Accumulibacter sp.: one gene and its partner. The protein of the gene in region 2 binds, or shares a complex with, the protein of the main gene of each other region. Links are inferred from orthologs where the notes say so. Each region holds a gene or a part of one and is shown on either strand. Other genes may lie near its edges. The genes, in order: groL and metK.

Region 1 (6,445 bases), 1.5 Mb from region 2 along the record:
AAGCTGGGCGCGAGCGATGAAGCGCTGCGCGAAACGATCGGCAGCATTCCGGCTTTGCAGGAGAACGGCCGCTTCTCCATGGCTCGCTACCAATCGGCGTTGGCCGCGCAGGGTCTGTCGCAGGCGCAGTTCGAGGCGCAGATCCGGCAGGATCTGACTCTGCAGGAACTGGTTTCAGCCATTGGCGATACGGGCGTCGCCGCCAGGAGCGAGACCGAGAGGATTCTGGCTATCCGGTCCGAGGAAAGGCAGGTTGCCGAATTCCGAATCGCTCCGGGGCAGTTTGCCGGACAGGTCCGGATCGACGAGGAGGCGCTGCGCAAGTTCTACGACGAGAACGGCAAGCGGTTCGAGATTGCCGAACAGGCCAGAGTGGAGTACGTCCTGCTGTCACTTGCTGCGCGGATCAGCCAGACTGCGGTCAAGGATGCCGATCTGCAGGAGTGGTACGAGAGCCACCGGGATCGCTACCAGCAGAGCGAAGAAAGGCGGGTGAGTCACATCCTGGTCCTGGCGCCGAGCGGTGAGTCCGAGCAGGGAAAGGCCAGGGCAAGGGCCGAAGAACTTCTCGAGGAAGTGCGGAAATCGCCAGCACGATTTGCAGATCTCGCCAGAAAGCATTCGCAGGATCCGGGCTCGGCGGCCAAGGGCGGCGATCTGGGGGTAGTCGCGCGCGGGACGATGGTCAAGCCGTTCGAGGAGGCTGTCTTCAACCTGCGAGAGAACGAGGTGTCGGGTGTCGTACAGTCGGAGTTCGGCTACCACATCATCATCGTAACGGGCATCAAGGCGCCCAGGCAGCGGACTTTCGCCGAAGTGCGCCCGGAAATCGAGGCCGAACTCAAGCAACAGGCAGCGCAGCGCAGATTTGCCGAAGATGCCGAAGCGTTCAGCAACATCGTCTACGAACAACCGGACAGTCTGCAACCGGCTGCCGAACGCTTCAATCTGAAGCTGCAGACATCCGACTGGTTGCCCCGCAACCCGACTCCGGCGGCGGTGGCGAGTCTGGGGCACCTGGGTAATGCAAAGATTCTCGCAGCGATCTTCTCGGAGGACTCTGTTCGCAACAAGCGCAACACCGAAGCGATCGAGGTGGCTCCGAACACCCTGCTGGCGGCGCGCGTCGTCGAGCACCGGCCAGCGAGTGTGCGACCGTTCGCGGAGGTGAAGGCCGATATCCAGGCAGCGCTGATGCTGCAGGGTGAGGCCGCTTTGGCACGTTCCGCGGGCGAGGCGCGCTTGGCCGAGTTGCGGCAGGGCGCCGCAGACAGCGTCGCCTGGGCGCCGCCACGCAAACTCTCGCGGCAAGACGCACGACAACTGCCGCCAGCGGCAGCCAGAGCCATCTTCAGTGCCGACGTGCACAAGCTGCCGGTCTTCGTCGGCGCTGCGGCGGGCGATGGGGGGTACGTGCTGTACAAGATCGTCAAGGTGACGCAACCGGAGCGCGTAGACGAGGCGCGGCGGCAGGCGCTGCAGCGCGAGTACGCGCAAATTCTGGGGCAGGAAGATTTCGCCGCCTATCTCGCCGGTCTGCGCCAGCGCTACAGGATCGACATCAACAGGGCGGCGCTGGAGCGCAAGGAGCGCTAGGTGCGTGCAGGACGAAGGCCGTAGCGTGCTGGTCGCTTCCGAATCGCGCCGCGCCGCGATCACGACACAAGAAAAACCCCGCCGCGGCGGGGTTTCTCTTGTCCGGCTATCGCTTGGTCGGGCAGGGGTTACATGTCCATGCCGCCCATGCCGCCCATGCCACCCATGCCGCCGCCCATGCCGCCACCCATCGGCGGCTTCTCTTCCGCCAGTTCAGCGACCATGCAATCGGTGGTGAGCATCAGGCCGGCAATCGAGGCTGCATTCTGCAGGGCCGTCCGAGTGACCTTGGTCGGGTCGAGAACACCCATTTCGACCAGATCGCCGTAGTCTCCGGTCGCTGCGTTGTAGCCGAAGTTGCCGCTTCCCTGGAGGACCGCATTGACCACTACCGAGGGCTCGTCACCAGCGTTGGCGACGATCTCGCGTAGCGGCTGTTCCATCGCGCGCAGGACGATCTTGATGCCAGCATCCTGATCGTGGTTGTCGCCCTTGAGCGTGCTCAGCCCGGCTCGAGCGCGCAGGAGCGCGACCCCACCGCCGGCGACGATGCCTTCCTCGACCGCTGCGCGGGTCGCATGCAATGCATCCTCGACGCGTGCCTTCTTCTCCTTCATCTCGACTTCGGTTGCCGCTCCGACCTTGATCAGTGCGACACCGCCAGCCAGCTTCGCAACGCGTTCCTGCAGCTTTTCCTTGTCGTAATCGCTGGTCGCCGTCTCGATCTGGGCGCGGATCTGCTTGACGCGTGCCTCGATGTTGGCGCTGACGCCAGCGCCGTCGATGATTGTCGTGTTCTCCTTGCCGATCTCGATGCGCTTCGCCTGACCGAGATCTGCCAGGGTTGCCTTCTCGAGCGTCAGGCCGACCTCTTCGGCGATCACTTGGCCGCCGGTGAGGATCGCGATGTCCTCGAGCATGGCCTTGCGGCGGTCGCCGAAGCCCGGAGCCTTGACGGCGCAGGTCTTCAGGATTCCGCGAATATTGTTCACCACCAAGGTCGCAAGGGCCTCGCCATCGACGTCTTCAGCGACGATCAACAGCGGCCGGCTCGACTTCGCGACCTGTTCGAGAACCGGCAGCAGGTCACGGATGTTCGAGATCTTCTTGTCGAAAATCAGGATGAACGGGTTCTCGAGGATCGCATTCTGCTTCTCGTTGTTGTTGATGAAGTACGGGCTCAGGTAGCCACGATCGAACTGCATCCCCTCGACGACGTCGAGTTCGTTGTTCAGCGACTTGCCATCCTCGACGGTGATGACGCCTTCCTTGCCGACCTTGTCCATCGCCTTGGCGATGATGTCGCCAATGTCGGCGTCGGCGTTGGCGGAAATGGCGCCCACCTGAGCAATCTCCTTGCTGGTCGAACAGGGCTTCGAGAGGGCCTTCAGTTCCTCGACGGTCGCGACGACGGCCTTGTCGATACCGCGCTTGAGGTCCATCGGGTTCATCCCGGCGGCGACGTACTTCATGCCTTCGCGGACAATCGACTGTGCCAGAACGGTCGCGGTCGTGGTGCCGTCACCAGCGATGTCGGAGGTCTTGGAAGCGACTTCCTTCAGCATCTGGGCGCCCATGTTGGCGAACTTGTCTTTCAGTTCGATTTCCTTGGCGACCGAAACACCGTCCTTGGTGACCGTCGGGGAACCATATGAACGCTCGAGAACGACGTTGCGTCCTTTGGGGCCGAGGGTGATCTTCACCGCGTCGGCGAGGATGTTCACGCCCTCGACCATGCGTGCACGTGCGGTGTCGCCAAACTTGACGTCTTTAGCTGCCATAGAGTTAACTCCTGTGTATCTTCAATGATTTATGTCTGAAACGGGCGGACTGCGGGACGACCGGACGAGCGCGGGAGGCGCCTTCCGGGCTTGATCCGTCAGCCCTCGATGACGCCCATGATGTCTTCCTCGCGCATGACGAGCAGTTCCTCTCCCTCGACCTTGACGGTCTGGCCGGCGTACTTGCCAAAGAGGACGCGGTCGCCAACCTTGACGGCGAGGGCACGGACGCTGCCATCATCGAGGATCTTGCCGTTGCCGACGGCGCGAACCTCGCCTTGGTCTGGCTTCTCTGCTGCGGTATCCGGGATGACGATGCCGGATGCGGTACGGCGCTCCTCTTCGAGACGTTTGACGATCACGCGATCATGCAGCGGACGAATCTTCATGCAGTTTCTCCTAGGTTGGATGACAAGTCAGAACATCGGCTAGCTTGTTGGAACCCCTCGCAGCTGAAGCTCGGGGGCACGAGCGTGTTGGCACTCGTCGCTAACGAGTGCTAATAATAGGGTTCCTTCATTCGGATTTCAAGAGCCGACGGTGCAGCAGCCCGCTGCCACGCCAGCCAGCCCGTGACGAGAGGGCCCGGGCCAGCCGGCCGGCCGGGGGATGGAAGAATGCGACGATTCTCCGCGGAGTGGGTTGACGCGGCTGGCCTCCGTTGCTAGAATGCTCCTTCTTCGCAGCCGGCACGTGTTCAAACCATCGGGATTCGCCCCGTTCGGACGTGCTGATTGGGGAGGTGGCCGGGTAATTTCCGGCGTGTCGCGGGGTGGAGCAGTCTGGCAGCTCGTCGGGCTCATAACCCGAAGGTCACAGGTTCAAATCCTGTCCCCGCAACCAGCTCTTTAAAAACGAGACAACCGATAGGTGTGGGTTCTTGATCTGGTGGTGGCATGCGTGGTGGTATGCGTGTGCTGCTGAGAGATGGAAGGACTCGCACGAGCAGTATGCTGCTGATTCTGGGGCATGTAGCCTGGTGTTTATGTGGGTTATGTGGTCTGGGGTTGGTGGCGCGTCGAGCGAGAGTTTTGGGATTTGAACTGAAGAGTTTGATCCTGGCTCAGATTAAACGCTGGCGGCATGCCTTACACATGCAAGTCGAACGGTAGCGCGGGGTAACCTGGCGACGAGTGGCGAACGGGTGAGTAATGCATCGGAACGTGCCCTGGAATGGGGGATAACGTAGCGAAAGTTACGCTAATACCGCATATTCTGTGAGCAGGAAAGCAGGGGATCGCAAGACCTTGCGTTCTGGGAGCGGCCGATGTCGGATTAGCTAGTTGGTGGGGTAAAGGCCTACCAAGGCGACGATCCGTAGCGGGTCTGAGAGGATGATCCGCCACACTGGGACTGAGACACGGCCCAGACTCCTACGGGAGGCAGCAGTGGGGAATTTTGGACAATGGGCGGAAGCCTGATCCAGCCATGCCGCGTGAGTGAAGAAGGCCTTCGGGTTGTAAAGCTCTTTCGGTGGGGAAGAAATTGCACGGGTCAATACCCTGTGTAGATGACGGTACCCGACTAAGAAGCACCGGCTAACTACGTGCCAGCAGCCGCGGTAATACGTAGGGTGCGAGCGTTAATCGGAATTACTGGGCGTAAAGCGTGCGCAGGCGGTTTGGTAAGTCAGATGTGAAATCCCCGGGCTCAACCTGGGAACTGCATTTGAGACTGCCAAGCTGGAGTGTGGCAGAGGGGGGTGGAATTCCACGTGTAGCAGTGAAATGCGTAGAGATGTGGAGGAACACCGATGGCGAAGGCAGCCCCCTGGGTCACTACTGACGCTCATGCACGAAAGCGTGGGGAGCAAACAGGATTAGATACCCTGGTAGTCCACGCCCTAAACGATGTCAACTAGGTGTTGGGAGGGTTAAACCTTTTAGTGCCGTAGCTAACGCGTGAAGTTGACCGCCTGGGGAGTACGGCCGCAAGGCTAAAACTCAAAGGAATTGACGGGGACCCGCACAAGCGGTGGATGATGTGGATTAATTCGATGCAACGCGAAAAACCTTACCTACCCTTGACATGTCAGGAATCCTGGAGAGATTTGGGAGTGCTCGCAAGAGAACCTGAACACAGGTGCTGCATGGCTGTCGTCAGCTCGTGTCGTGAGATGTTGGGTTAAGTCCCGCAACGAGCGCAACCCTTGTCACTAATTGCCATCATTGAGTTGGGCACTTTAGTGAGACTGCCGGTGACAAACCGGAGGAAGGTGGGGATGACGTCAAGTCCTCATGGCCCTTATGGGTAGGGCTTCACACGTCATACAATGGTCGGTCCAGAGGGTTGCCAACCCGCGAGGGGGAGCCAATCTCAGAAAGCCGATCGTAGTCCGGATCGCAGTCTGCAACTCGACTGCGTGAAGTCGGAATCGCTAGTAATCGCGGATCAGCATGTCGCGGTGAATACGTTCCCGGGTCTTGTACACACCGCCCGTCACACCATGGGAGCGGGTTCTGCCAGAAGTAGTTAGCCTAACCGCAAGGGGGGCGATTACCACGGCAGGGTTCGTGACTGGGGTGAAGTCGTAACAAGGTAGCCGTAGGGGAACCTGCGGCTGGATCACCTCCTTTCTAGAGAAGAGCTGGGTTGAGAACCCACAACCTATCGGTTGTCAGAGGCTGCACCTGCGACGGGTCTGTAGCTCAGTCGGTTAGAGCATCGTCTTGATAAGGCGAGGGTCGTTGGTTCGATTCCAACCAGACCCACCAGCGTCGCGACGAAGCTGGGTGCGATGATCGGCTGCTGCGTTGTTGGGCACGGCGGGGGATTAGCTCAGCTGGGAGAGCACCTGCTTTGCAAGCAGGGGGTCGTCGGTTCGATCCCGTCATCCTCCACCAGGCGGTGCAGCGCGTGAGTGGTCAGGCCTGCGGGGTGGTTCACCCTGCAGTCCTGACTCCTTACGGGGTCTTTGTTCTTTAACAAGATGGAAGAAGGTTGTATTGCCGGCATCCCGGGGCATTGGGTTGCTGGTGATACGGTTGTGATTGCATCGAGCCCCTGTGCCGAGAGGTGCGGGGGTGGCACCGAGTTGCCTGTGGCGTTGTGATCTCGAAAGAGAGCGC
Region 2 (6,540 bases):
CCGGATAGGCAGTGAGGGCCATTTTCGCCAGCGCCATTTCACGGTGGTCGGCCGTATCCAGCTGCAGTATGCATCGGGTCTATGGAACGAGTGGCACATCCTCCTCGATGATGGCCGAAGCGCCTGGCTTGCCGAGGCCGCAGGCGAGTTGATCGTCAGCGCGCAGGTAGCGGTCAAGGATCCACTGCCGGCATTCTCGACGCTGGCGCCCGAAATGCCGGTTACTCTCGACGGTCGGCGCTTCGTCGTCACTGATCTGGCGACTGCGCGCTGCATCGCCGGCGAGGGTGAACTGCCGTTCCGGGTCGCCGCGGGTTACGACGTGAACACTGCGGATCTGCGCGGCAACGATCGCTTCGTGACGATCGATTACAGCGAGACGCCGCCGCTGGTCTTCGTCGGCCAGTCGGTTGCCTTCGCCGATCTGCAGCTCTCTGGTCTGAGGGATGTGCGGGAGCCGGCGGTTACGGCCGGACAGGTCGCGACGCGCGCCCTGAACTGTCCGCACTGTGCGGCGCCACTGAAGATTCATTCGCCAGCGACGGAAAGCATCGGCTGCGAGAGCTGCGGTTCGATCATCGGTGTCGAGGACGAGAATCTCAGACTGTTGTCACGGGCGGCACAGGCGTTGCGCGAGGTGCCCTGGCTGCCGCTTGGCAGTGCGGGCCGGCTGCGCGACAGTGACTGGCGGGTCATCGGTTTCATGCGCCGCAGCTCGAGTTCCGCAGGCCCTACGTGCTCGTGGTCCGAATACCTGCTGTACGACGGGCAGCAGGGTCTTGCCTGGCTGATCGAGTATCAGGGCCACTGGAATTTCGCACGCGGCCTGTCGAACCCGCCCAGCGTCAGCCGGGGCGAGGCGAAATTCACACACGCCGGGCGGCAGTACCGTCTCTTCAACCATGGCGAAGCCGAGGTGACCCACGTCGTCGGTGAGTTCTACTGGCGAGTGGCGGTCGGCGAGTGCTGTGTCGTCGACGACTTCATCTGTCCGCCGCTGATGCTTTCACGTGAGGTCAACGAGCGCGAATCCACCTGGTCACAGGCCGAGTATCTGGAGCCAGACGAGGTCTGCGCCGCCTTTGGCATCACGACACCATTGCCGGTGCGCCGGGACGTTTACGCGAACCAGCCGAACCCGCTGGTCGAAACACATCGCCAGATCTGCCGTCTGTTCTGGAAACTGGCGCTGGCGGCTACCGTGGTGCAGCTGGCCTTCATCTTTCTCCTCGCTTCCGAACCGGTCCTCAGGCAGCGCGTCGTTCTCGCGGCAGAGAACGATGAGGCGACCCTCACCAGTCAGGAGTTCGTTCTCAAGAGCCGTGCTCGTGCGCTGCTCGTCCGACACCAGACCAGCGTGGTCAACAACTGGTTGTCGGTGAACACGACCTTGGTCGAGAAGAACACGGGGGAGGCGCATCTTGGCCAGCAGGAGATCAGCCACTACAAGGGAGTCGAAGACGGGGAGAGTTGGAGCGAGGGATCGCCGGCGGACGAACTGGTGTTCCGTGCGGTGCCGCCGGGAACTTATCATCTGGTGATCGAATACGAACTCGGCAGCGACAACAGCGAGTCCGTCGTCGATACCATCGAGGTCATACGCAACCCGACCGGCTGGTCCAACTATGTGCTGCTGCTGATCTTCCTTGCGGTCTTCCCGCTGCTGTCGCGCTGGCGGCGCAACTCGTTCGAGGCACGACGCTGGCGCGAGAGCGATGTCGGCGATGATACGAGCGGCGACGGAGACGAGGACTGAAATGATCAAGGCCAACTGGTTTGCCGGACTGCTCGCGCTGGCCCTGTTCAGCAACGCCCAGTATCAGGGGTGGAACCTGTTCGGACACGAGGGTTCTTCGCAGACCGCACGCGCGGTGGCCGGTCGCGGCCATCACAAGTAGCTGAACCGGGCCGCGTCTCACGACGGGGCTGCGCACCACATTTCGTTGAGGTCGGGGAACCTCCATTTTTCCGGATCTTCACGGCCGACGATCTTGTGCGGACAGCCCGTGCTGCCGAGGTCGATGAGCTCGGGACGGATACGAGCATTGCTGCGCGTCGAGAAGAAAATTTTGACCTGTGGAGTCAGGAGCGACTTCTGGCCCTGTTCCGTGACGACCCCCAAGTGAGCAGAGCTGAGGAGCACCAGTGAGCCGATCGGGTAGATGCCGACGCTCTTGACGAAAGCCTGGAAAACGCGGGTGTCGAAGTGACCCTGACTCCACTCGGCCATCTTGCGCACCGATTCGGCCGGATCCCAGCCTGCCTTGTAGGGACGGTTCGATGTGATCGCGTCGTAAACGTCGCAGACGGCGCCCATCTTGGCGAAGACGCTGATCTCGTCTGCGCGCAGTCGCTTCGGGTAGCCTGAGCCGTCCACCTTTTCATGATGGTGCAGGACGACGTCGAGCGCCACCGGGTCCGGCTTCGCCGCCTGCTGCAGTATCCTGTGGCCTTCTTCGGGATGCGACCTGATGATGGCGAACTCGGCATCGGTCAGTTTGCCGGGCTTGTTGAGCACTTCGAGCGGCATGACCGCCTTGCCGAGGTCGTGCAGCAGCCCGGCAGTGGCGGCGGCACGCGTCTGCGCCTCATTCATGCCGAGTTCGCGGGCCAGGGCGACCATCAGGGCGCAGACGGCCACCGAGTGCATGTAGGTGTAGTCGTCAGCCGTTTTCAGGCGCGCCAGGCTGATCAGTGCTCCCGGGTTGCGGCTCACCGAGTCCGAGATCTCCTCCACCAGCCGTTGCGCACTCGTTGCATCGACGGCCCTGCCCATGCGTGCCTCCTCGAACATCGAGGTGACGGCCTGCCGCGACTTGGCGACGATCCTTGCCGCACGGGCGAACTCGGCTGCCGTTGAAACGCGCTCGAGCTGACGCTCCTCCTGCGCGGCAATGGCGAGTTCGGCATCGACCTGCTTCTCGTGTTCGGCCACCGAGCCGACCGGCTCATCGCCTGCGACATCGAGGCCCTTTGCCGAGTCGATCCAGACCTCGCGGATGCTGCTGGCGCGGATGGTGTCAATATCCTTCTGGTCGCTGATGACGAAGGCCGAGCGCCAGAACGGGTGCTCCATCCAGGAGCCACAGAACTCCTTGAGGTACATGCCGACCGTGAGTTGCTTGACGCTGATCTTCTTGAGCATCAGTGCTCCTGTCCGTGCGGGTTGTCTTCCGCGCAGACAGAAGTTTAAACCGTGCGACGTCGAGCGGCAAAACGAAGGGGCCATGTGGCCCCCTCTTCGTGTCCGCTTGCCAACGGGGCTACGAGAGACCTGCTGCCGCGCGCAGGGCTGTGGCCTTGTCGGTCGCTTCCCAGGTGAACTCGGGTTCGTCGCGACCAAAGTGGCCATAGGCTGCCGTCTTGCGATAAATAGGCCGCAGGAGGTTGAGCGACTGGATGATGCCCTTTGGACGCAGATCGAAGTGCTTGCCGATCAGATCGACGATGAGTTCGTCACTCACCCTGCCCGTGCCAAAGGTGTTCACCATCAGCGATACTGGTCGCGCGACGCCGATCGCATAGGCGACCTGTACCTCGCAGCGCGAGGCGAGTCCGGCGGCGACGATGTTCTTGGCGACGTGGCGCGCGGCATAGGCGGCCGATCGGTCGACCTTCGACGGATCCTTGCCGGAGAAGGCGCCGCCGCCATGCCGGGCGGCGCCACCGTAGGTGTCGACGATGATCTTGCGACCGGTCAGTCCGCAGTCGCCGTGCGGGCCGCCAACGACGAAGCGACCGGTCGGGTTGACCAGGAAGCGGGTGTTGCCCGTCAGCAGTTCCTTGGGAACGACTGGCTTGATCACTTCCTCGATAACGGCTTCCGAAATCTGTGCATGCGACACCTCTGGGTCGTGCTGTGTCGAGACGACCACGGTGTCGATCGCGACTGGTCTGCCGTCGACGTAGCGGACGCTGAGCTGGCTCTTCGCGTCCGGGCGCAGCCAGGGCAGTCGGCCGTCGCGGCGGACCTCGGCCTGGCGCTGCATGATCCGGTGGGCGTAGTGGATCGGTAGCGGCATCAGGGAAGCCGTTTCATCGCAGGCGTAGCCGAACATCAGTCCTTGGTCACCGGCACCCTGGTCGAGGTCGATCCCCTGGCCCTCGTTGACGCCCTGTGCGATGTCGGGTGACTGGCGGTTGATCGCTGTCAGTATGGCGCAGCTCTTGTAGTCGAAGCCGATGTCGGAGTTGTCATAGCCGATCCGGCGGACCGCTTCTTGGGCAATTTCGCGGTAGTTGATGTGGGCCTTGGTGGTGATCTCGCCCGAGATCACCACCAGACCGGTGGATACCAGGGTCTCGCAGGCAACCCGTGCCGGTGGGTCGTCGGCCAGGATGGCGTCGAGAATGGAGTCGGAGATCTGGTCGGCCACCTTGTCCGGGTGGCCCTCGGAAACCGATTCCGAAGTGAAGAGGTACTCGTGGCTCACGCTGCGTGTGCTCCAAAATTGAAAAACCCCGAAACGACCGCGTGGCCGGCTCCGGGGTTTGAGCAGACGACGCTTTAGCAGTATTTCCTGGCCGCTCTCGCGGCTCGTTCCGCCCTGCAAGTTGTCCTGATTAACTCGGCGGATGGATAATTATACTTTTTCTCGTTGCGCTCAGTCAAAAGCGTGCCGCGCTGCCGCCTGTGCCGCATCCTTCATTCCCCGTCAACATCGGAACGCCGCGTGCATATCCTGTTTCGCTGCCTCAGCCTCCTGCCACTGTCCTGGCTGCATCGGCTTGGAGCCGTGCTCGGCTGGCTTGTCTGGCTGTGCTCGCCGACCTATCGCCGACACATGGCAGAGAACATGAGGCTGGCGCTTGGAGAGAAGGATGCTCGGCGGGTGCGACCGGTTGCCATCGGCGAGGCCGGCAAGGCAGGTCTGGAACTGGCGCGAATCTGGGCGCGGCCACAGGCAGAGGCGGCAGCGCGGGTCGTCAAGGTCTCGGGTTGGGACTTGGTCGAGGCGGCGACACGGCGAGGAAAGGGAATGATCTATCTGACGCCGCATCTCGGCTGCTTCGAGATCACCGCCCAGTACCTTTCAACGCACGCGCCGATCACGGTCCTTTACCGGCCACCGAAGCGGGCGTGGCTGCACGACCTGATCGAAGCCGGGCGGGCGCGGCCGCAACTGCATCTGGCGGCGGCAGATCTCTCGGGCGTACGCAGTCTGTTGAAGGCGCTCAGGCGTGGCGAAGCGGTCGGCATCCTGCCCGACCATGCGCCCAAGGCGGGCGAAGGGCGCTGGCTCGACTTCTTCGGCAGGCCGGCCTACACGATGACGCTGGCGGCGCGACTGGTCGACAGCGGTGCAACCGTGATCATGGTCTGGGCCGAACGACTCCCCGCTGGCGCCGGCTATCATTTCCGTCTGCAGGAGCCGACGCAGCCCATCGGGGGCACCATCGAAGAACGGGCACAGCAAATCAATCGCGAGATGGAGCATCTCATTCGGCAGTGCCCGGGCCAGTATCTCTGGGGCTACAACCGTTACAAGGGGCGTCGCCACAGCGGATCATCGCCACTTCCGGCGGAGGGTTGACACCGTGACGAGTTGCCAGCGGCGCCTCGCGCATGCCGCCAGTGGCAGTGAAGAATCCTGATGAAAATCGCTTTCTGTCTCTACAAGTACTTTCCGTTTGGTGGCCTGCAGCGCGATTTCCTCCGCGTGGCGCTGGCCTGCCAAGCGCGAGACCATGCGATCAGGGTCTACACCCTGGAATGGCGCGGGGACATTCCGGCCGGGTTCGAAGTCATGCTGGTGCCGGTTCGTGGGCTGACCAACCTGCGCCGCTACCAGCGTTTCAGCGGCTGGGTGGCCAGTCATCTGGCGGCCCATCCCGTCCATCGTGTCGTCGGCTTCAACAAGATGCCGGGACTGGACGTGTATTTCGCTGCCGACTCGTGCTTCGAGGAAAAGGCACGCACACAGCGCGGCTCGCTCTATCGCCTGTCGGCACGCTACCGGCATTTCTCCGCCTATGAACGGGCCGTCTTCGGCCGGGAGGCTCAGGTGGAAATCCTGGTCCTGTCGCCGCTGCAGGAGCGCCTGTTCCAGACCTACCATGGCACTCCGGCCGAACGATTCCATCTCTTGCCTCCCGGCATCTCGCCGGACAGGCGGGCGCCACCGGATGCAGCGGTGATTCGGTCGAGCGTGCGCAGCGAGTTCGGGCTGGCTGATGACCAGTTTCTTCTCCTGCAGCTTGGCTCGGGCTTCCGGACCAAAGGCCTCGATCGCAGTCTGAAGGCCCTGGCGGCGCTGCCGCCCGCGTTGCGTGCGCGTTGTCGGCTGTTCGCCATCGGCGATGACGACCCGCGTTTCTTCCAGGGCCAGGCGCGATTGCTTGGTGTCGCCGAACGAGTGCGCATCCTGCCGGGACGCAGCGACATTCCGCGTGTTCTGCTCGGCGCAGACCTTCTGCTGCATCCCGCGTACAACGAAAACACCGGCACCGTGCTGCTCGAGGCGCTGGTTGCCGGCTTGCCGGTACTCACCACCAGTGTCTGCGGCTACGCGCACTATGTCGTCGAGGCCGATGCCGGCG

Evidence for each region.
Region 1: the proteins of metK (region 2) and groL are in contact, whole or in part, in a cryo-EM structure (PDB 8P4O), measured with the Escherichia coli proteins. The link is inferred for Accumulibacter sp. from one-to-one orthologs.

What each region holds. Positions count from the first base shown.
Region 1 is NZ_JAZKUG010000001.1:3,142,954-3,149,398, forward strand. Bases 1,052-3,929 are described here. They hold groL (chaperonin GroEL), read right to left. Parts: upstream 3,378-3,929; coding sequence 1,725-3,377; downstream 1,052-1,724. Other genes in these bases: V5B60_RS13955 (SurA N-terminal domain-containing protein), read left to right, coding at 1,052-1,596; groES (co-chaperone GroES), read right to left, coding at 3,476-3,766. Also shown: more of V5B60_RS13955, read left to right, coding at 1-1,051.
Region 2 is NZ_JAZKUG010000001.1:1,677,576-1,684,115, forward strand. The notes cover bases 2,349-5,321. They hold metK (methionine adenosyltransferase), read right to left. Parts: upstream 4,434-5,321; coding sequence 3,264-4,433; downstream 2,349-3,263. Other genes in these bases: V5B60_RS07220 (HD-GYP domain-containing protein), read right to left, coding at 2,349-3,145; V5B60_RS07230 (lysophospholipid acyltransferase family protein), read left to right, coding at 4,674-5,321. In the rest of the region: V5B60_RS07210 (DUF4178 domain-containing protein), read left to right, coding at 1-1,756; V5B60_RS07215 (hypothetical protein), read left to right, coding at 1,758-1,898; more of V5B60_RS07220, read right to left, coding at 1,916-2,348; more of V5B60_RS07230, read left to right, coding at 5,322-5,534; V5B60_RS07235 (glycosyltransferase family 4 protein), read left to right, coding at 5,595-6,540. UniProt on the Escherichia coli protein: Catalyzes the formation of S-adenosylmethionine (AdoMet) from methionine and ATP.